Cereibacter sphaeroides 2.4.1: one gene and its partner. The main gene of each other region encodes a partner of the protein of the gene in region 2 in a complex. Links are inferred from orthologs where the notes say so. Each region holds a gene or a part of one and is shown on either strand. Other genes may lie near its edges. The genes, in order: hfq and RSP_RS04970.

The links.
Region 1: the proteins of RSP_RS04970 (region 2) and hfq are in contact, whole or in part, in a crystal structure (PDB 3VU3), measured with the Escherichia coli proteins. The link is inferred for Cereibacter sphaeroides 2.4.1 from one-to-one orthologs.

Annotation. Positions count from the first base shown.
Region 1 is NC_007493.2:1,458,285-1,473,650, forward strand. Bases 5,291-8,019 are described here. They hold hfq (RNA chaperone Hfq), read right to left. Parts: upstream 6,908-8,019; coding sequence 6,674-6,907; downstream 5,291-6,673. Other genes in these bases: hflX (GTPase HflX), read right to left, coding at 5,329-6,672; RSP_RS07140 (potassium transporter TrkG), read right to left, coding at 7,065-8,019. In the rest of the region: hemB (porphobilinogen synthase), read left to right, coding at 1-571; RSP_RS07110 (lipid-binding SYLF domain-containing protein), read left to right, coding at 698-1,255; RSP_RS07115 (NAD(P)-dependent oxidoreductase), read right to left, coding at 1,453-2,319; RSP_RS07120 (penicillin acylase family protein), read left to right, coding at 2,396-4,867; more of RSP_RS07140, read right to left, coding at 8,020-8,576; Trk system potassium transporter TrkA, read right to left, coding at 8,578-9,954; nitrogen assimilation response regulator NtrX, read right to left, coding at 10,009-11,439; RSP_RS07155 (sensor histidine kinase NtrY-like), read right to left, coding at 11,436-13,697; RSP_RS07160 (response regulator), read right to left, coding at 13,797-15,164; RSP_RS07165 (two-component system sensor histidine kinase NtrB), read right to left, coding at 15,164-15,366. UniProt on the Escherichia coli protein: RNA chaperone that binds small regulatory RNA (sRNAs) and mRNAs to facilitate mRNA translational regulation in response to envelope stress, environmental stress and changes in metabolite concentrations.
Region 2 is NC_007493.2:1,006,493-1,012,418, forward strand. Bases 696-3,591 are described here. They hold RSP_RS04970 (catalase), read right to left. Parts: upstream 3,262-3,591; coding sequence 1,129-3,261; downstream 696-1,128. Other genes in these bases: RSP_RS04960 (cytochrome P450), read right to left, coding at 696-728; RSP_RS04965 (hypothetical protein), read right to left, coding at 839-1,093; RSP_RS04975 (hypothetical protein), read right to left, coding at 3,383-3,591. Outside these bases: more of RSP_RS04960, read right to left, coding at 1-695; more of RSP_RS04975, read right to left, coding at 3,592-3,895; RSP_RS04980 (DNA-3-methyladenine glycosylase), read left to right, coding at 4,029-4,583; RSP_RS22185 (hypothetical protein), read left to right, coding at 4,656-4,817; RSP_RS04985 (DUF3618 domain-containing protein), read right to left, coding at 4,890-5,926.

The DNA of each region.
Region 1 (15,366 bases), 460 kb from region 2 along the record:
CCTGAACGACGAGACGGTCGAGGCGCTGGTCCGGATGGCGCTGGCGCAGGCCGAGGCGGGCGCGGACATCCTCGGGCCGTCGGACATGATGGACGGCCGCATCGGCGCAATGCGGACCGCGCTCGAGGCGGCGGGCCACAAGGATGTGGCGATCCTCTCCTATTCGGCGAAATATGCCTCGGCCTTCTACGGCCCGTTCCGCGATGCAGTGGGCGCCTCGGGCGCGCTCAAGGGCGACAAGAAGACCTACCAGATGGATCCCGGCAACTCGGACGAGGCGCTGCGGCTGATCGAGCGCGACCTGCGCGAGGGCGCTGACATGGTGATGGTGAAGCCCGGGATGCCCTATCTCGACATCTGCCGGCGGGTGAAGGACGCTTTCGGCGTGCCGACCTACGCCTATCAGGTCTCGGGCGAATATGCGATGATCCGGGGCGCGGCCGACCGCGGCTGGATCAAGGGCGAGGCCGCGATGATGGAGAGCCTGCTCTGCTTCAAGCGCGCGGGCTGCGACGGCATCCTCACCTATTTCGCCCCCGAGGCGGCACGGCTTCTGAACGGCATGGGCTGACGCATCGGCACCGGGCTGCCGCGGCCGGGACGCTTCGGGCTGACAAAGGGCGAAGAACGCGATATAAGTGTCCGTCAGGGGACGAAGATCCCCGCCCCAGGGACTTGAGGCGGAATGAGGGTTTCCATGGCTGATTATTCGAGACGGGCTTTTCTCGGCACCGCCGGCGCGGCGCTGGCGCTCGTGGCAGGCTGTGCCAACGGCGTCGGCAACAACAATGCGGCGGTGATCGATGCGCGGGTGGATGCCACGCGCGACTATCTCTTCAATCGCTACCCCGGCACGCGCGACCTCGCCCGCGATGCCAGGGGCGTGCTCTACATGCCGCTCGTGACCGAGGCGGGCTTCGGCGTGGGCGGCGCCTACGGCCGCGGCGCGCTCCGCATCAACGACATCACGGTGGACTATTACTCGGCCACCCGCGCCACCATCGGCTTCCAGATCGGCGCGCAGCAATATGCCCATGCGCTCTTCTTCATGACCGAGCAGGCGCTGGCCGACTTCCGCGCCGGCACCGGCTGGGCGGTGGGCGCGGACGTGCGCTACGCCACGCCCGATCAGGGCGCGAGCCTCGGCAAGGAAACGACCGAGATCCAGCCCGTCGTGGCGCTGGTCTTCGGCCAGTCCGGCCTGATCGCCGGAGCGACGCTGGGCGGCGTGAAATATTCGCGCATCATCCCCTGAACGGGCCATCTTTCGCGATCCGGGCCCCGGGAGCCGCTCCCGGGGCCCTTTCCATGTGCGCCTGCCGGGCCTTGGGGCGCCAAGGGAGCCGGTCCGCGCGGTCGTCGCCCTTGCGGGAGCAGAGGAAGGACCGCCCGACGCAGCGGCAAAGGCGCAGGCGCCGGGGGCTTTCCCTTTGCGGATCGCGGGCGGCAGCCTCAGCGCGTGAGGCGCTTGATGAGCGCGGAGGTGTCCCAGCGCCCGCCGCCCATCTGCTGGACCTCCTTGTAGAACTGGTCCACGAGCGCCGTTACCGGCAGGCTTGCCCCCACCTCGTCGGCGGTCCGGAGGCAGATGCCCAGATCCTTGCGCATCCAGTCCACCGCAAATCCGTAGTCGAACTTGCCGTCGAGCATCGAGCCATGCCGGTTCGCCATCTGCCAGCTGCCCGCGGCGCCCTGGCTGATGACCTCGACCACGGCCTTGCCGTCCATGCCCGCCTTCTCGCCGAAGGCCAGCGCCTCGGCCAGCCCCTGCACCAGCCCCGCGATGCAGATCTGGTTCATCATCTTGGCGATCTGGCCCGAGCCGCTCTCGCCGAGCCTGCGGCAGACCCGGGCATAGGCCGCCATCACCGGCTCGGCCGCGGCATAATGCGCCTCCGAGCCGCCGCACATGATCGACAGGACGCCGTTCTCGGCCCCCGCCTGCCCGCCCGAGACCGGCGCATCGACGAAGCCCAGACCGAGCCCGTCCGCCTCGGCCGCAAGCTCGCGCGTGACCTGCGCCGAGACGGTGGTGTGGTCGACGAAGATCGCGCCCCGCTCCATGCCCGCGAAAGCGCCGCTCTCGCCGCGGCAGATCGAGCGCAGATCGTCGTCGTTGCCCACGCAGGCCATCACGAATGCGGCACCCTCGGCGGCCTCGGCCGGCGTGGCGGCCGCGCGTCCGCCATGCTGCGCGGCCCAGGCCTCGGCCTTGGCGGGGCTGCGATTGTAGACCGTCACCTCGTGCCCCTTGGCCGCGAGATGCCCCGCCATCGGGAAGCCCATGACCCCCAGTCCCAGAAATGCCAACTTGGCCATGATCTTCCTCCCGATTGCCGTCATGTCACGGATCGACTAGGAACCATTCCGACCTCTCGCGTCAAGGACGGGCCCCATGATCGTCGTCTTCCGCTGGCTCCTGCGCATCTTCACCGGCCTCGTGGTGCTCGCGCTCGTGGCCACGCTGATCGGCTACTATTTCCTGTCGCGCTCGCTGCCCGACTATAACGAGAGCTTCCGCATCGAGGGCCTCTCGGGCCCGGTCGAGATCGTGCGCAACGATGCCAACGTGCCCCATATCTTCGGCAAGACCGACGAGGATGTCTATTTCGCGCTGGGCTTCGCCCATGCGCAGGACCGGCTCTGGCAGATGGTCACGATGCGGCGCACGGCGCAGGGGCGGCTGTCGGAAGTGTTCGGCGAGCGGACGCTGAAGATCGACGAGCTCATGCGCCGCTACGACCTCTACGGGCTCGCCCAGAGCTCTGTCGAGGCGCAGGATCCCGAGACGCGCGCGGCGCTCGAGGCCTATGCCCGCGGCGTCAACGCCTGGATCGCGGAGGTGAATGCCGACGCCCGCGGGCGGGGGGCGCCGGAGTTCTTCCTCTTCTCGAACGAGATCGCGGTCTGGCGCCCGGCCGACAGCATCGCGCTCATCAAGCTGATGGCGCTTCAGCTCTCGTCGCACCTGCAATCCGAGGTGCTGCGGGCCCGGGCCTCGCTGCTCTTGCCCGACGCAAGGGTGGCGGACCTCCTGCCCGATGTGCCGGGGGCGGGCGTGATCGCCCTGCCGTCCTACGCGAGCCTCGTGCCGGGACCTTTCCCGGCGCTGCGCAAGGCCGAGCATGTCGAGGATCCGCTCTCGCCCTTCCACACGAAGAGCCTTTCCGGCGCCTCGAACGCCTGGGCCGCGGCCCCCTCGCGCTCGGCTGCGGGCGGATCGCTTCTGGCCAACGACCCGCATCTGGGCTTCACCGCCCCCTCGATCTGGTATCTGGCCCGGCTGCAGCTTTCCTTGGGAGGCGTGATCGGCGCGACCCTGCCCGGCGTGCCCGCAGTGCTCCTCGGCCGGTCGAACCGGCTCGGCTGGGCCCTGACCTCGGCCTACCTCGACGATCAGGACATCCATATCGAGGAGGTGAACCCCGAGAACCACGAGGAATATCGCACGCCCGACGGCTGGAAGCGGTTCGAGACCCGCCGCTCGATCATCAAGGTGAAGGACGCGCGCCCGATCACCATCACCCTGCGCTGGACCGACAACGGCCCCGTCCTGCCGGGCACCCACTACGATCTCGCCGCCATCACGCCCCCCGGCCATGTGGCCTCGCTGTCCTGGACGGCACTCTCCCCCGCGGACACGTCGATGAGCGCGGCCGTTCGGCTGATGAAGGCCGCGAGCATCGACGAGGCGATCGAGGCGGGGCGCCTCTTCGTGGCGCCGGCGCAGAACCTCATGCTCGCGGACACGCAGGGGGTGGCGCTGCAGACCGTGGGGGCGATGCCCCGCCGCGATCCCGCGCACCAGTCGAAGGGGCGGATGCCCTCGCCCGGCTGGATCGCCGGGAACCGCTGGCAGGGCACCTTCCCCTATGAGGAGAACCCGCGTGTTGTGACCCCCGAGACGGGCATCCTCGGCAATACCAACAACAAGACGGTGGATCGCCCCTTCCCGCTCCATGTCTCTTTCGACTGGGGCGACACGCAGCGCATCCAGCGCTGGCTCGCGCTGATGAAGAGCCGCGAGGTCCATACCCGCGAGAGCTTCATCGAAGCGCAGCTCGACACGGTCTCGCCCACGGCGCGGAACCTCCTGCCGCTCGTGGCGGCGGATCTGTGGTTCACCGGCGAGGCCGCGCCCGAGGGCACGCCCGAACGGCTGCGGCAGCGGGCGCTGGCGCTGCTTGCGGAATGGAACGGCGAGATGAACGAGCATCTGCCCGAACCGCTGATCTACATGGCCTGGATGCGGGCGCTGCAGGACCGGCTGATCCGCGACGAGCTGGGCCCGCTCGCCGACGAGTTCGACCATCTGCAGCCCGATTTCGTCGAGCGCGTCTACCGCAACACGGGCGGCGCCTCGGTCTGGTGCGACATCATCCAGTCCGCCGCCACCGAGAGCTGCACCGACATCGCGCGCATGGCGCTCGACGATGCGCTGGTGCGGCTGACCGAGGACTGGGGCCCGAATGTCGAAAGCTGGCGCTGGGGCGATGCGCATCAGGCCACCCACGACCACCCGACGCTGGGTCAGGTGCCGGTGCTGCGCTATTTTGTGAACATCCGCCAATCCACCTCGGGCGGCGACCAGACGCTGATGCGGGGCGTGACGCGCGGCACGGGGCCCAACCCCGACGAGAATGTGGCGGGCGCGGGCTATCGCGGCGTCTATGATTTCGCCGACCCGGATTCGTCGGTCTTCATCACCTCGACCGGCCAGTCGGGTCACCCGCTCTCGCGCTTCTACGACAATCTGGGCGAGCTCTGGCGGCGGGGAGAATATATTCCGATGTCGCTCGACCCCGGCCTCGCCCGGGCAGCCGCCGTGGGCATCACCCATCTCGAGCCCGCCGCCGCGGCCGACTGACGGCCGCGCCCCCCGAAGACGGCTGCGGCCGACAGCCATCGCCGCCTGCCTGCCTCGCGACCGCGCACAGACGAAGGACAAGCCGTCCGCCGAATGGCTCCCCCGTGCGCCGTTCGCGGTCCGAAGATAGAAGAAGAAGAGACCCGTGGCGGTGATGATGATCGGCACGATCATGGGCGAGATCAGGATCGCCATGATCGCGCGCCGGCAGGGCATCTCCGGGCGCGGGCTCCCCACACCGCCGACCCGTTCCTGCCCACGCGCAGAACAGCTCCTTCACTCTGCCCAAATATCCTCGGGGGGAGACCGGCCGCAGGGCCGGGCCCCGGGGGGCAGACAGCCCCCCGCCTTCGCGGCAGAAGCTCAAGCACAGGACCGTCCGTCCCGGCGGCGCCACCGCAGAGGGCAAGGAGCCTCGCCGAAGAGCTCCGGCCGGCAGGGTTGCTGCCGCTCCCGGCCCCTCACAGGTCGCGGAAGCGCTTCTCCTGCCGGGCGGTCCAGCGGACGTCGATCCGGTGGCCCTCCTCCGTCTCCGCCTCGCCCGTCACCACCCCTTCGGCATGAAGCCAGGCGCGGCGGCGGCCATCGGCGAAGCCCAAGGTCAGCTGGCGCTCGGTCTTCTCCTCGTCGAACGTGGCCGAGACCGCCTCAAGGAGGTCCGGCAGCCCCTCGCCGGTCAATGCCGAAAGCGCGAAGATCGTCTCGGACTTCGCGGCCTGCGCCAGAAGCTGCTCGTGCGCCGCCCCCTCCACGAGGTCGAGCTTGTTCCAGACTTCGACTTGCGGCGTCGCCCCCTTTACGCCCAGGCTCTGCAGGATCTCGGCCACGTCGGCCGCCTGCTCGGCGGTCTCGGGATGGGCGATGTCGCGCACATGGAGGATCAGGTCGGCCTCGAGCACCTCCTCGAGCGTGGCGCGGAAGGCCGCGACCAGCTGGGTCGGCAGGTCCGAGATGAAGCCCACCGTGTCGCTCAGGATCACCTTGCGCCCCGAGGGCAGCGTGACGCCGCGCATCGTGGGATCGAGCGTGGCGAAGAGCATGTCCTTGGCCAGCACGTCCGCCCCGGTCATGCGGTTGAAGAGCGTCGATTTCCCCGCGTTGGTGTACCCCACCAGCGCCACGATCGGAAACGGCACCTTGCGCCGCGAGGCCCGGTGCAACTCGCGCGTCTTCACCACCTTGTCGAGCTGGCGGCGGATCCGGATCACCTGCTCGTCGATGGCGCGGCGGTCGGCCTCGATCTGCGTCTCGCCGGGGCCGCCCACGAAGCCGAGGCCGCCCCTCTGGCGTTCGAGGTGGGTCCAGGCCCGCACGAGCCGGGTGCGTTGATAGGAGAGCGCGGCGAGTTCCACCTGAAGCACGCCCTCGCGGGTGCGGGCGCGGTCGGCGAAGATCTCGAGGATGAGCCCGGTCCGGTCGAGAAGCTTCACCCCCCATTCCTTCTCGAGATTGCGCTGCTGCACCGGCGAGACCGGCCCGTCGACCAGCACGAGGCCCACATCGAGCCCCTTGAAGCGCGCCTTCAACTCTTCGACCTTGCCGGTTCCGAACAGAAGGCCCGGCTGGGCGCGCGGCAGGCGCACCACCTCCTGTCCCACGATCTCCATGTCGGGCAGCGCTGCCGCCAGCGACACGGCCTCGGCCAGACGCAGGTCGGGCAGCCGGCGCGAGCGCTCGGTGCGGATGTCGGGATGGAGCACGAAGGCGCGCATCGGCTGCGACTTCGTCGCACCGTCGGAGGCCGCCTGGCTCTCCCTGTCACCCTCGTTCCGGGGCTCCTCCTCCCCTTCCTCGGGATCGGTCAAATCAGTCGTCGCCCTCGTAGAGATTGATCGGTTGCCCGGGCATGATGGTCGAGATCGCGTGCTTGTAGACCAGCTGCGACTGTCCGTCCCGACGCAGCAGGACGCAGAAATTGTCGAACCAGGTAATCACGCCCTGCAGTTTTACACCGTTAATGAGAAAAATCGTAACCGGAACCTTGGCCTTCCTGACATGGTTCAGAAAGGCGTCCTGCAAGTTTTGTTTATCGGCAGCCATCCGTTATCTTGCCTTTATGGTTGAGACGCTTCCGTCTTTCCTCGTTCCCCCCGGCTGCAATCCGACGGTCGGAATCGAGTATGGGCAGGAGTTGCGGGAGATTCCAGCCCCAATAACAGATCGTTAGTCTTGTGCGGCAGGCCTGCCGCTTTTCCGCTCAGCGCCGCCAGCTCGCCGGGGCCAGAAGGGCGAGGATCGCGAGTGTTTCCATACGCCCAACGATCATGGCCGCGCCCGCGATGACCTTGGCCGCGGGACCGAGCTCGGACCATCGGATCGGCGTCTCGACCGCCAGATCGGCCAGAGGCCCGGTGGTGGTCAGGGCCGCGATCCCGAGCACCATCGCGCGCTCGAAGCCGAGCCCCGCGAGGCTCAGCGCCGCCGTCACCACGGCAATCGAGAAGGCGAAGAGCATGAAGAAGATCCAGGCCATGTAGGCCCCTTCGCGGCGCAACCGGCGCGCGACGACGCCCTGTCCGCCGATCGAGCTCGGATGCACGATTCGCTCGAGCTCGCGCTCGGCGTGGCGGTAGAGCGCATAGACCCGCAGGAGCTTGACGCCCCCGGCCGTGGTGGCCACCCCGCCGCCCACGATGGCGAGGCCGAGGAGGATTAGGCCCGGCGTGCCGAGACCCGACCACGAGCGCGAGGCGACCCAGTCGCGGGATTCGTAGCCCGTGGTGGTCAGGAACGAGAGCGTGGTGAAGAGCCCGCCCCACATGGCGCGGGCGGCGGCGGCGATGTTCTGGGTCTCCTCGGTCTCGATGGCGCCGATCCAGTGGCGCAGGAACAGCACCACCGGCACGCCGATCAGGAAGAAGAAGGCCATCATCACCTCGGGATCGCGCTGGATGGGCGTGTCGCGGTAGACCATCGAGGTGCCGGGCATCAGCCGTCGCGTCACGGCGAGGAAGAGGAAGAGGAAGATCAGGAACTCGCCCCGGAACCCGGCCTCTCCCGCCGTCATCGTCTCGAGCGGAGAGATCCCGCTGGTCGAGAGCGTCCCCATCGCGTGACAGAGGCCCACGAGGCCGGTTTCTCCGGCCAGAAGCAGGAGCCCCCAGAGCGCGAGCGTGAGCCCGCCATAGGCCGGAAAGAGCGCGAGCGACTGGCGCACCAGCCGTTCGGTCGGATCGGCGATGCGGGTGATCTGGCTCGCCTGCTCGCGGCCCGGAACATGGCCCGAGATGACCTCCATCCCGCCGAGGCTCAGCGGCGCGAGCACCGCCATCGCGGCCGTCAGCACGAAGAAGCCGCCGAGCCAGCCCACCAGAGCGCGCCACAGATGCACCGAGGGCGGCAGCCGCCCCGGCGTGTCGTAGAGCGTGGCGCCGGTCGTGGTGAAGGAGGACAGCATCTCGAACCAGGCGTTCGTGAAGCTCGTGTCCGGGACTGCCATCTGGAACGGCAGCGCCAGCATCGGCGGCAGGATGAGGTAGGCGCCCACCAAAGTCGACAGGTGCGCCCGCGCCGCCCGGGGCGGAGGCCGGTTCTGCGTCGCGATGGCGATCATCGCGATCAGGATCAGCAGGAACGTGCCCGCATAGAAGAAGGCGCGGGCCACCTCGTGCTGGCGCAGGGCTACGGCATGGGCTGCAGGCACATACATGGCCGCGGCGCCGCCCGCCATCAGCACGACGATTAGGGGGACCGAGCGCACGCGCCTCATGTCAGAAGAAGTCGATCGAGACCTGCAGGAGGCGCTCGACCTCCGGCACGTCCGCCGTCATGCAGAAGAGCGCGATCACATCGCCGTCGTCCACGCGCAGGTCTCCGGTGGGCTTCAGCACCCGGTCGCCCTTCATCACAGCGCCGACGAGCACGCCCTCGGGGAAGTCGATGTCGCGGATGTGACGCCCGGCCAGCGGCGAGGTCGAAAGCACCTGCGCCTCGATCACCTCCGCCTCGGCGTCGCCGATGGAATAGATCGCCCGCACCCGGCCATGGCGGACATGGCGCAGGATCGAGGAGACGGTGGTGGCGCGCGGGTTGATGTAGGCGTCGATGTCGAGCGCCTGCATGATCGGCAGCAGCGTCGGGTCGTTTACCAGAACGATGGCCATCGGGCAGCCGGCCTGCTTGGCGCGGATCGCGGCGAGGATGTTCGTCTTGTCGTCGTCGGTCACGGCCAGCACCGCGTCGGCCCGGTCGATGTTGGCCTCGGCCAGAAGGTCCATGTCGAGCCCGTCGCCGTTCAGCACGATGGTCCGCTCGAGCCCGTCGGCCGCCACTTCGGCCTTGGCCCGGTTGCGCTCGATCACCTTGACCCGCACCCGGTCGGCCCGCGCCTCGAGCGCCTTGGCCACCGCAAGCCCCACGTTGCCGCCGCCGATGACGATGATCCGCTCCTGCTTGCGCGAGGATTTCCCGAAGATGTCCAGCGTGCGCACCACATCGTCGGAATGGACGAAGACATAGACCTCGTCGGCGGCGAAGAGCTGGTCGCCCGGCTCGGGCACGAAGAGCCGCCCCTCGCGCCGCACGCCCACCACGATGGCGCGGAGGCTGGTGAAAAGCTCGTTGAGCTGCCGGAGCGGCGTGTTCAGCACCGGGCAGTCCTCGTCGAGCGCGATGCCCAGAAGCTGCGCCTTGCCCTCCATGAAGCTCTCGGTGTCGAAGGTCGAGGGCGCGGCGAGGCGCTGGAGCGCGGCCTCGGCCACTTCCTTCTCGGGCGAGATCACCACGTCGATGGGCAGGTGGTCACGCCGGTAGAGGTCGGAATAGATCGCGTCGAGGTAGCTCTGCGCCCGCAGCCGCGCGATCTTGCGCGTGATGCCGAAGATCGAATGGGCCACCTGACAGGTGACCATGTTGACCTCGTCGGAATGGGTGGCGGCGATGATCATGTCGGCATCGCGCGCGCCGGCCTTCTCGAGCACGTCGGGATAGGAGGCGAAGCCCACCACGCCCTGCACGTCGAGCGTGTCGGTCGCACGGCGCACGAGGTCGGCGTTCATGTCGACCACGGTCACGTCGTTCCGCTCTCCCGAAAGGTGACGCGCGATCTGCCAGCCGACCTGGCCTCCGCCGCAGATGATCACCTTCATGTCACGGACTCCGGCTTGTCAGGGCCTTCTGCTTCGCAGAACGGTCCGCCCGGGTCAATCCGGCGCCCCGAGCGGCTCCTCCTCGTCCTCGTAATCGTCCTCGATTCGGGCAAGCCGGCTGCCTCCCTTCGCGGTGGTCACCACGCCCAGCGACTTCAGCTTGCGGTGCAGGGCCGAGCGTTCCATCCCGACAAAGGCCGCCGTGCGGCTGATGTTCCCGCCGAAGCGGTTGATCTGGGTGAGAAGATATTCGCGCTCGAAGAGCTCGCGTGCCTCTCGAAGCGGGAGCGTGGCGAGCGCCCCGCCGAGGATCAGCCGCCCCTCCTCGCCCGGGCCCTCGTTGCCCGGCAGCTCGCGCGCCTCGATGGGGCCCGATCCGTCGCCGAGGATCAGCACCCGCTCGATCACGTTGCGCAGCTGGCGCACGTTGCCCGGCCACGGCATCGTCTGGAGCATTGCCTCGGCCTCGGAGGTGAGGCTGCGCAGCGGCAGGCCCTGACTGCGGTGGAACATCTCGATGAAGTGCCGGGCCAGCATCGGAATATCCTCGCGCCGGTCGGTCAGCGCCGGCACCTCGATCGGCACCACGTTCAGCCGGTCGTAAAGTTCCTGCCGGAAGCGGCCCGCGGCGATCTCGGTGCGCAGGTCGCGCGTCGTCGAAGAGATCACCCGCAGGTCGACCCGCACCTTGTCGGTGCCGCCCTGCCGGGTGAATTGCTGTTCGGTCAGCACGCGCAGGATCTTCGACTGGGTGCCGAGCGGCATGTCCGCCACCTCGTCGAAATAGACGATGCCGCCGTGCGCCTGCTCGAGCAGCCCCTGCTCGATCCCGCGCTCGGCCGTCTCGCGGCCGAAGAGGACCTCCTCCATCCGGTCGGGCTCGACGGTGGCCGAGGAGACCGAGATGAAGGGCGCCCCTGCCCGGCCCGAATTGGCGTGGATGAAGCGCGCGGCCAGCTCTTTCCCGGCGCCCGCGGGCCCTGAGAGCATGACGCGCCCGTTCGACTTGGTGACCTTCTCGAGCTGCGACTTCAGCAGCCGGTAGGCGGTCGAGCCGCCCAGCATCTCGGCCGCCGAGACGTCGCGCCGGCGCAGCTCGCTGTTCTCGCGCCGCAGACGCGCCGTCTCCATCGCGCGCTGGACCACCACCATGAGCTGGTCGATGTTGAAGGGCTTCTCGATGAAGTCGTAGGCGCCCTGCTTGATCGCCGCCACCGCGATCTCGATGTTGCCGTGCCCCGAGATGATGACCACCGGCACGTCGGGATTGTCGCGCTTGGTGCGCTTCAGGATGTCGATCCCGTCCATCCGGCTGTCCTTGAGCCAGATGTCGAGGATCATCAGCGCCGGCGGCTCGGCATTCACCGCCGCCATGCACTCGTCGGAATTGGCGGCGAGGCGGATCTGGAAGCCCTCGTCGCGCAGGATGTCCCCGATCAGCTCGCGGATGTCGCGCTCGTCATCGACGATCAGAATGCTGCTCATGTGTCCTCCGGTCTCGCCTCGCCGGTCTTCGCGGCCCGCGCCCGGCTGCGCAGGATGCGGGGCAGCCGGATCTCGGCCATGGCCCCGCGGTGGCCGTCATGGGTGAAGGGGTCGGCATCGCTGAGCGTCAGGATGCCGCCATGTTCCTCGATGATCTTCTTCACGATGGGCAGGCCGAGGCCGGTGCCCTTCTCACGCGTGGTGACATAGGGTTCGAAGAGCCGCGTCCGGTCGGGCGGAAGCCCCGTGCCATTGTCGGCGATGCGCAGCAGCGCCTGATCCTCGTTGACCGTAAGCGAGACGCGGATCTCGGGTTCGAACCCCTGACCTTCCGCCTCGCGGCGGGCCTCGATCGCCTCGCCCGCGTTCTTCATCAGGTTGGTCAAGGCCTGCCCGATCATGGTCGTGTCGATGTCGATGGGCCAGGGATCCGACGGCAGCCGCGCCTCGATCCGCACCTCGGGCTGGCCCGCCTCCTGCAGCACCACCGCGTCGCGGACGAGCTTCACGAGATCCGCCTCGCGCCGGTCGGGCTCGGGCATCCGGGCGAATTTCGAGAATTCGTCCACGATACGGCGCAGATCGTTGGTCTGGCGGATGATGACATCGGAATATTGGTCGAGATCGCCCGCCTGCTCGCCCACGAGCGGGCGGAACTTGCGCTTGATCCGCTCGGCCGAGAGCTGGATCGGCGTCAGCGGGTTCTTGATCTCATGCGCGATGCGCCGCGCCACGTCGCCCCAGGCGGCCATCCGCTGCGCCGAGACGAGGTCGGTCACGTCGTCGAAGGCCACCACATAGCCTTCGAGCCGGCCGCTCTCGTTGCGCCGCGGGCTCATGCGGACGAGAAGGCTCTCCATCCGGCCCTTGCGGATCAGGCGGATCTCCTCCTGCACGGCCGCCCCCGTCTCGCGCAGCCGCGCGAAGAGGGCCGCGAACTCCGGCACGGCGGTGGACAGGGACATGTTGCCCGCCTGCGGCAGTTCGAGCAGCCGCTGGGCGGCGCGGTTGATGAAATCGACCTGCCCCACCGCGTCGAGCCCGATCACCCCCGCCGTGACCGAGGAGAGCACCGAGTCGAACAGCCGCCGCCGCCGCTCGGTCTGGCGGTTGTTGTCCATCAGCGCGTCGCGCTGGCCCTTCAGCTGCCGGGTCATCTGGTTGAAGAGCCGGCCCAGCATCGCGATCTCGTCGTCGCCCTCCTCCTCGGGCACCTGCACGTCGAGATCGCCCGCACCCACGCGCTGCGCAGCCCCTGCGAGCCGCCCCACGGGGCGCGACAGCCGCTCGGCGAACCAGAACCCCAGCCAGACGGCGGCAAGGATCAGGATCAGCGCGAAGCCGAGGTAGAGCAGCCCGAACTCGAACAGCATCCGCCCGCGCTCGGCTTCCAGCTGATGATAGAGCACCACCGTCTCGCGCGTATCGTCGAGCAGGCTCAGGATCGAGCCGTCCACCGTGCGCGAGACATAGAGGAAGCGGTCGGGGAAGGCCGTGAGATGGACGAGGGCGCGGAATTCGTTGTTGGCCCAGTCCTGGATCAGGACCGTCTGGCCCGCGCGCGCCCGCTCGATGTCGGTGGCATCGGGCTGCTCGAAATCGAAGAGATAGCTGCGTTCGCCCCGGGTGCGGAGCACGCCGCTGCCATCGATCAGGAAGGCCTCGCGCAGGCCGCGCTGGATCTTCTCCTGTCCCTGCGTGAGAAGCGGCCGCAGCTGGTCGTCGCGCAGGAAGAAGGTCGATTGCTTGGCCACGTTGAGATAGGCCGCCAGCGCCTCGGCATCCTCGATCAGATCGCGGCGGTGCTCTTCCTGATAGGCCTCGGCTGCCTCGAGCGAGGCCCCCACCACCTGCCGCACCCGCTCAGAGAACCAGCCCTCCAGACCCACGTTCACCGTGAGCATCGCGAAGACCGCGACGAGGATGGTGGGCACGAGCGCGAGCCCCGCGAAGGTGCCCACCAGCCGCAGATGCAGCCGCGAGCCCGCCGACTGGCTGCGCCGGTCCGAGACCATGCGGGCGATCCGCGCGATCACCAGCGCCGCCACCGCGAGGACGTAGACCAGATCGGCCAGCAGCACGAATCGCAGCGAGGGCGAATTCGCCCCCTGATTCATCGGCCCCAATGCAAGGAAGGTCGCCAGCGCCAGCACCGGCCCCAGCAGGACGAGGCCGAAGGCCATCGCCGTCTGGAATCGCCGCTGCCTGCGCAGGCGCGCGAGCTTGATCCAGGTGTTGCTGCGCACAGCAGTCCGCACGGATAGCCTGTCCCGCCTCTCGGGGGGCGGTTGGGCCGCCCTCCCCATTTCAGGCGCCGACCGGGACTGTGCCCGCGTGCAACGCCGCCTGTTGCCGTTTTACATCAGCTTGCGGCGGCGTGTCACGCGAATATCGAGGTCGGTGATCTTCTTGCGCAAGGTATTGCGGTTGATCCCGAGCAGATCGGCACATTTCGCCTGATTCCCGGCGGTTGCATCCAGCGCGATCTCGATCAGCGGCGCCTCGACCTCGCGCAGGATGCGCTGATAGACGCCGGGCGGCGGAAGGGCGCCGCCGTGCAGATCGAAATAGCGCCGAAGGTGACGCGCCACCGAGGAGGACAGCTTCTCGCCCTCGCCGCCGCCCTTCAGCGGCTCCATCGCGGGCTGATTGCCCAGCACAGCCTCGACCTCGGCGCGGGTGATCTCGGCTTCGGCCGACGTCACCATCAGCCGCCGCAGCGTGTTCTCGAGCTGGCGGACGTTGCCGGGCCAGCTGTAGGCCCGCACGAGGTCGCGCGCCTCGTTCGACAGCCGCCGCGTGGCGCCGAGATCGCGCTCGCCACGCGCGAGGAAATGGTCCGCCAGGAGCGGAATGTCGTCCACCCGTTCGCGCAGCGAGGGCACATGCAGCGTCACGCCGCCCAGCCGGTAGTAGAGATCCTGCCGGAAGGCGCCCGACTCCAGCCGCGAGGCCAGATCCACCTGGCTCGTGGACATGATGCGGGGCGCGTTGTCGCCCATCATGTCGAGCATCCGCACGATCCGGGCCTGCGTTTCCTCGTCGTAATCGGCCACCTCGTCGAAGACGAGGCTGCCGCCCTTGGCCCGCGACAGAAGCGAGGCCGGCCCCTCGACGCCCTGCAGGTCGGCCGCCTGCGCCACCACGAAGGGCAGCGTCCGGCGGTCCGAGAAATCGTGGATTGCGCGGGCGATCAGCGATTTGCCCGTGCCGGATTCGCCCGTGACCAGCACCGGAAGATCCGTGTTCATCACCCGCGCCACGAGGCGGTAGAGCGCCTGCATCGCCTGCGTCCGCCCGACGAGCGGCAGGTCGTCGCCGCCTTCGCGCGGCGGGGCGGCCTTGTTCACCGGCGCGCGGCGCTTCATGTCGAGCGCGCGGGCAGACCGTTTCATCAGGTCCGGCAGGTCGAAGGGCTTCGGCAGATAATCGTAGGCCTCGGCTTCGGCGGCCTGGATCGCGGTCATGATCGTGTTCTGCGCCGAGATCACGATGACCGGCAGACCCGGGCGCAGCTTCGAGATCCGCGGCAGCGCCTCGAGCCCGTTGCCGTCGGGCATGACCACGTCCGAGATCACGAGGTCGCCCTTGCCCTCCTCGACCCAGCGCATCAGGGTCATCAGGCTGGAGGTCGCGTGCACCTTGCAGCCGGCCCGCGTCAGGGCCTGCGTCAGCACCGTGCGGATCGTGCGATCGTCGTCCGCCACGAGAACAGTGCCGTCCATCACTTCACCTCCATGTCATTGGACGCCGCTTCCCGGGGCGCCACCGGCAACGAGACCCGGAACACGGTGCGTCCGGGGGCCGAATCGACGGAAATCCATCCGCCGTGGTCGGATATGATCTTGTTGACCAGCGCGAGCCCGAGGCCGGTGCCATTCTCGCGGCCCGAGACGAAGGGCTCGAAGATTTCCTTCGCGATGTCGG
Region 2 (5,926 bases):
AGCAGCGTGCCGTCCTCCTCGCGGTGGAAGGCAATCGCATGGAGGGCGGTCGCGGCCTCCGGAACCACTTCGCCGGCCCGAACCTCCTCCACGAGGGTGCGCAGGCGCTTCTCGGTGCCGGCGCGGCGCATCTGCGCCAGCCAGTTGCGCGGGCCGACGCTGCCCGCCTTGTCGATCATGTCGAAAATCTCGTCGGCGAGCTGCGCTTCGGGCTGGTGGGCGACCCCGGCCCAGCGGCAGCCCGCCCGGGTCAGAAGGCGCGCCGCCTCCTGCTGGAGGACGATCCTCCCCTCCGCTTCCCAGGCGGGCAGCCGTTCGCGCCATGCAAGGCGCATCTCGGACACCAGCGCCTCGACGCGGGCGGGATCCATGCAGATCGAGAGGAACAGCGCCTTCCGATGCCGATGGGCCGGACCCTCGAGCTGCTGCACCGAGCCCTTGTCCTGCAGGAGGTGCAGCACGGTCGAGGGCATCGCCCCCACGCGGGTAAGCCCCTCCGCGCCATAGAGCAGCCGCGCGGCCGCGCTGCCGCGCAGGCAGACGACCTCGCGCAGACGCAGGCGGGTCGCCACCGCGTCGCTGTCCATCCGGTCGCACAGGTTCGAGACGAAGCGGTAGCCCTCGCTCATCAAGGCCATCGAGGCATCGATCCGCGGATCCCGCGGCATCTCCCGCAGGCTGGCGGGCGTGCCGGGCTCCTCTGGCCTGCGGCCCTCATCTGTTGTCATGCGTGTATCCTCGCGTCTCCGGCGGCCCCGAGGGGCAGGGCCAGAATCTCAGAAGCTGGCCCCCGGACGGGGGCCAGCTTCCAATGCTGCGCAGGTCGTCCGGGAGCCGCTCAATAGGTCGCGGGCGGATCGCTTGCCGGGAAGGACTCGTCCAGCGTCTCGTCCAGCCGGTCCCAATCGCGGGGCGGATCGCGCATCGCGTCGCGTCCCGCCTGCCGCACCTCGGGATAGTGGGTGCTGCGGCGGCCGCTCATCAGATGGCGCACCGCGAGCGCCCCGAAGGCGCCCAGCACCACCGCCGAGGTGAGCATCAGGGCCGAGCCGCGGCCCTGCCGCTCATGGGTCCCAGTTTTCGCATAAGCCATTGTGGGTCCTCTCTCTTCATGCGCCCAAAGGGCTGTCACGGGGAAAACGTCCGGGCGAGGGGAGGGTTCCCGCCCAGCGTCGCCTCGCGCGGCCAGTGGCGCATCCCGCGGCAGGCCGCCACGAAACCGTCGATGTCGCTGCTCGAGCCGATCTCGATCCAACCCTCGTCCATCTTGGCCCCGAGCGCACAGGCCTCGATCAGCGGCCCCGCCCCATGGTGGGCGATGAACTTGCAATGCGCATGCGCATCGGTGAGGAAGTCCTGCGCCGCCGGGTTGGCGGCTAGCATCGCCGCATCCGAGCCCGGCAGCACCGCCACCGCGTCGAAGATCACCGACGGGCCGCCGCCCAGCTTCTCGTCCGCCGGATGAAGCGTGCCCGCGCTGTCGGTGACGCCGCCTACGCGCGGGGCCACGAGCTTCATCATCGCCCCCTCGGCCTGCAGGATCGAGCGCAGCTCGGTCAGCAGCTCGGCCTCGACGCCGTTGCCCGCCAGAACCCCGACGGTGCGGCCCGCAAAGTTCGGCGGCGGGTTCTTCAGCATGCTGAGCGCATCGGACGGCGGCAGGTCGGTGCGCGTCGGCCGTGCCGCGGGAGCGGGCTCGGGCATCTCGGTCAGGCCCAGCCCGTCGGCCACCGCCTGCGCCAGAGCGCCGTCGATGTTGAGGAGATGCGCGACGATCCGGGCGCGGATCTCGATCTCCTGACACTTCGACAGTTCGAAGACCAGCGCATCGCGGATGTGACCCTGCTCGACCGGGGTCTGGCTCAGGAAGAACTGCCGCGCCTGGCTGTAATGGTCGGCGAAGCTCTCGGGCCGGAGCCTCCGCTTCTCGCCCTCGTTGCGCACGGCGTAGCTGACATAGCCCTCGAGCGGATGGGCCCGCGGGCCCTTGCCCCAGCCGTTCGGCTCGTAGTTCACCCGACCCTTGCGGTTCGAGGTCTGCATGTGCCCATCCTGCTGGAAATTGTGGACGGGGCAGCCACGCGGGGCGTTGATCGGCAGCTTGGTGAAGTTGGGGCTGCCCAGACGCTTGAGCTGGGTGTCGAGGTAGGAGAAGTTCCGTCCCTGCAGCAGCGGATCGTCGGTGAAGTCGATGCCGGGCACCACGTTCTGGGTGCAGAAGGCCACCTGCTCAGTCTCGGCGAAAAAGTTATCCACGACGCGGTCCAGCGTCAGCGTGCCGACGATGGTGAGGGGTACGAGCTCTTCCGGGATGATCTTGGTGGGATCGAGCACATCGAAGTCGAAGCGGTTCGCGAACTCTTCGTCGAAGATCTGCAGGCCCAGCTCCCATTCTGGGAAATCGCCGGCGGTGATCGCTTCCCAGAGGTCGCGGCGGTGCCGGTCGGGGTCGGCGCCGTTGATCTTCAGCGCCTCGTCCCACAGCACCGACTGCATGCCGAGCTTGGGCTTCCAGTGGAACTTGACGAAGCTCGACTGGCCTTCGGCATTGATGAAGCGGAAGGTGTGGACGCCGAAGCCCTCCATGAAGCGGAAGCTGCGGGGGATGGCACGATCCGACATCTGCCACATGACCATGTGCATCGACTCGGGCGTGAGCGAGATGAAATCCCAGAAATTGTCGTGCGCCGACTGGGCCTGAGGGAAGCCGCGGTCGGGCTCGGGCTTCACGGAATGGATGAGGTCCGGGAACTTGATCGCATCCTGAATGAAGAAGACCGGGATGTTGTTGCCGACGAGGTCCCAGTTGCCTTCATCGGTATAGAATTTCACCGCGAAGCCGCGCACGTCGCGGGCAAGGTCCACCGACCCCTTGGAGCCCGCCACCGTCGAGAAGCGGACGAAGGTCTCGGTGATCTTGCCTTCCTTCTGGAAGGGGGCGGCGCGGGTGATTTCGGGAATGGCCTTGGTGCATTCGAAGAGCCCGTGCGCGCCGAAGCCGCGGGCATGGACCACGCGCTCCGGGATCCGCTCATGGTCGAAGTGGAAAATCTTTTCGCGGAGGATGAAATCCTCGAGCGCGGTCGGTCCCGGCGCGCCGCTCCTGAGCGAATTCTGGTTGTCGGCGATGGTGACGCCCTGGGCCGTCGTCAGACGCTCGTCCCCTTCGCCGGCGTGCTGGTGGAACTCGCCGCCCGCGCCGTAGTCCGACACGAGGTTTTCGAAACTGCCGGAACGGGCGGCAGGTTTGTCTTCGGCCATCTGGCTCTCCTTGACAGGGGGAACGGCTGGAGTCTGTGCGGGGCGCGTCTCATCCGGCGCGCCCCGGCAGGATTGCGGCCCGGGCGAGGATCGACCGGGCCGCGATGGGCGTCGGGCGGCGTTACTGCGGCTTGAACGAGGTCACGAACGAGCAGGCCTGCGTCCAGACCGAGGCATCGCCCGGAGAGGCGGGCGCGTCGGACGCGTTCGTCGTGTCCTCAGGAACCGGGGCCGGGGTATCCGTGCCGCCGAGATCCTCGCCGGTCGTCCCGGCCTCATCGGCATCCGGCGTCAGCGAGCCGCCGATGCCGCCGGACGAGGCGCCGCCCATGGAACCCGCGTCCATCAGATAGGCCTGACAATCGCGCACGGCGCGCTCCCTGGCCTCGGGGTCGAGCGCGGCCCACCGCTTTTCCATCTCGTCGGTCGCTCGGAGCGAAGTCATCGCCGCATCCTCGAAGAACACGTCGCGCACATCGTCGGACCAGGTCTGCTGGCTGATATCCTTGATGCTGCCCGTGCCGGTCTCGGGAGCTACCGGCCGGGTGGGATCCATCCCGTCCGCGCCGCTCTGTGCAAAGCCCGGGGCCGCGGCCAGGGCGAGGAGGCTCGCGGTGAAAGCAATCTTTCTCATCGACAGTCTCTCCATTCGTGAACATCACCGGTCCCGCAGCGTGTGCGGGGTTGCGGAAGGAACGGCAGCGGCGGACGAATGTTCCGGGAGGCGGATGTCACACCGGCGTCAGACCGCGCAGGAAGGGGGGCAGATGGAGGGGCAGGCAGCCTGTTTCGCGCGCGAGGCGCCCGCGGTGGCGGTCGATCTTCTGGGGGCGCATCTGCAGGTGCGCGGCGTGGGCGGACGGATCGTCGAGACGGAGGCCTATACGCCGGACGATCCGGCGTCGCACAGTTTCCGCGGACCCACCCCGCGCAATGCGGCGATGTTCGGGCCGCCGGGCTGCGCCTATGTCTATCTGTCCTACGGCATCCATCTCTGCCTCAACGTGGTCTGCGCGCCGGGCCATGCCGTGCTGATCCGCGCTCTGGAACCGACGGAGGGTCTGGCGCAGATGGCGGCCCGGCGCGGCACCGATGTCGCGCGGCTCCTCTGTTCCGGGCCGGGCCGGATCGGTCAGGCGCTGGGTCTGACACTGGCCGACGATGGCACCGCCTTCGGCACGCGGGGCTTTGCGGTGCGGTGGGGTGCGCCGGTGGCGGCAGGCGAGATCCTGTGCGGCCCGCGCATCGGCATCAGCCGGGCGGCGGACATGCCCTGGCGCTTCGGCCTGCGCGGCTCTCCCTGCCTCAGCCGCAGGTTCTGAGGCGGAACAATCCCGCCCGGCGGCTCTTGGAAGGAAGGGGCGCGCGCTGCGCCCGCAGGAGAGGAGGATGCGATGACGAACGACCTGCAACTCGGCCCGAACGATCCGCCGGCTCCGGACCCGATGCCCGAGCCGAATCCCTATCCCGATCCGATGCCCGACCCGGATCCTATCCCGCCCGGCGATCCGGACATGCCGAACCCGGGCGAGGAGACGCCCCCGATCTACAGCTGAGGCATGCCGGAGGGTTGCGACATGAAAAAGGCTCCGGTCTGTGACCGGAGCCTTCTGCTTTTCAGGACAGCCTCAGAAGCCCGAGCCTGCAACCTTGGGGCCGGACGTGCCGGGACTCTTGGTCGTGGAGTCGGTCGAGCCCGTCGAGCCCGCGCCAGCCGAGGACATGCCGGTCGAGGATTTGTCCGCCTCCTTGCCGTGAAGCACGGGCTCCACCTGAGCCTTCGCCTCGCTGGCCGCCGCATCGGCGACGCGTCCCACCTTCGAGGCCAGCGTCTCGCCCTTCTCGGGCACCAGACCTTCGTCGCGCGCCGCGGCGATGGTGGCGTCGTAGGTCTCGCGCGCGGCCTTCATCGCCCGCTCGCGCAGCTCCCACGACGAAGCCTTCGCCTCGTCCCAGAGCTCGTCGCTGGTGCGGCCCATCCACTCGTCCTCGGTGCGCGTCCGGGGAAGCGCGGCCCCGATCACGGCGCCGAGCGCCACGGCCGCGGCACCCACGAGCAGGGGCTGCTGCTCCATGCCGTGGCTCATGCTGTCGCGCATCTGATGCGCGCCGTGGGACGCGCGGTCGCGCAGATGCCCGGCACGGTCGCGCAGATGCGCCGATCGCTCGCCGAGATCGTCGCGCCAGTGGCCGGCACGATCATAGGCATCCTCGCGCATCCGACCGGCGCGGTCGTAGACATCGTCGCGCAGGCTGCCCGCGCGGTCACGCGCGTCGCCGAAAGTTTCGGCCACCTTGTCCGTCGCGGAATGGGCCGCGCGGCTCACGCTGTCGGCAGCGTCGCTCACCGCATGCTTGACGCGCGAGACCACGCCCTCGCCCCGGTCCGAACGATAGGAGGCGCCACCGCCGTAGGGCTCGTAGGACCGGCGGGCGGGGCCGTAGTCGCTCCGGTAATATTCTTCGCGGTCATAGGCGCTGACATGGCGCGAGCGGCTCGAGGAGCCGCCGAAGGCGAGCCACGCCAGACCCACCCCGATGAGGCCCAGAGCCACCGGATTGTCGCGCACCTGCCGGCCGGCGGAATGCATCACGCCCCGCAGATCCTCGACGCCCACGAAATTCGCGAGATCGTCGACGACCTGATTGACGGACATCCGCTCCT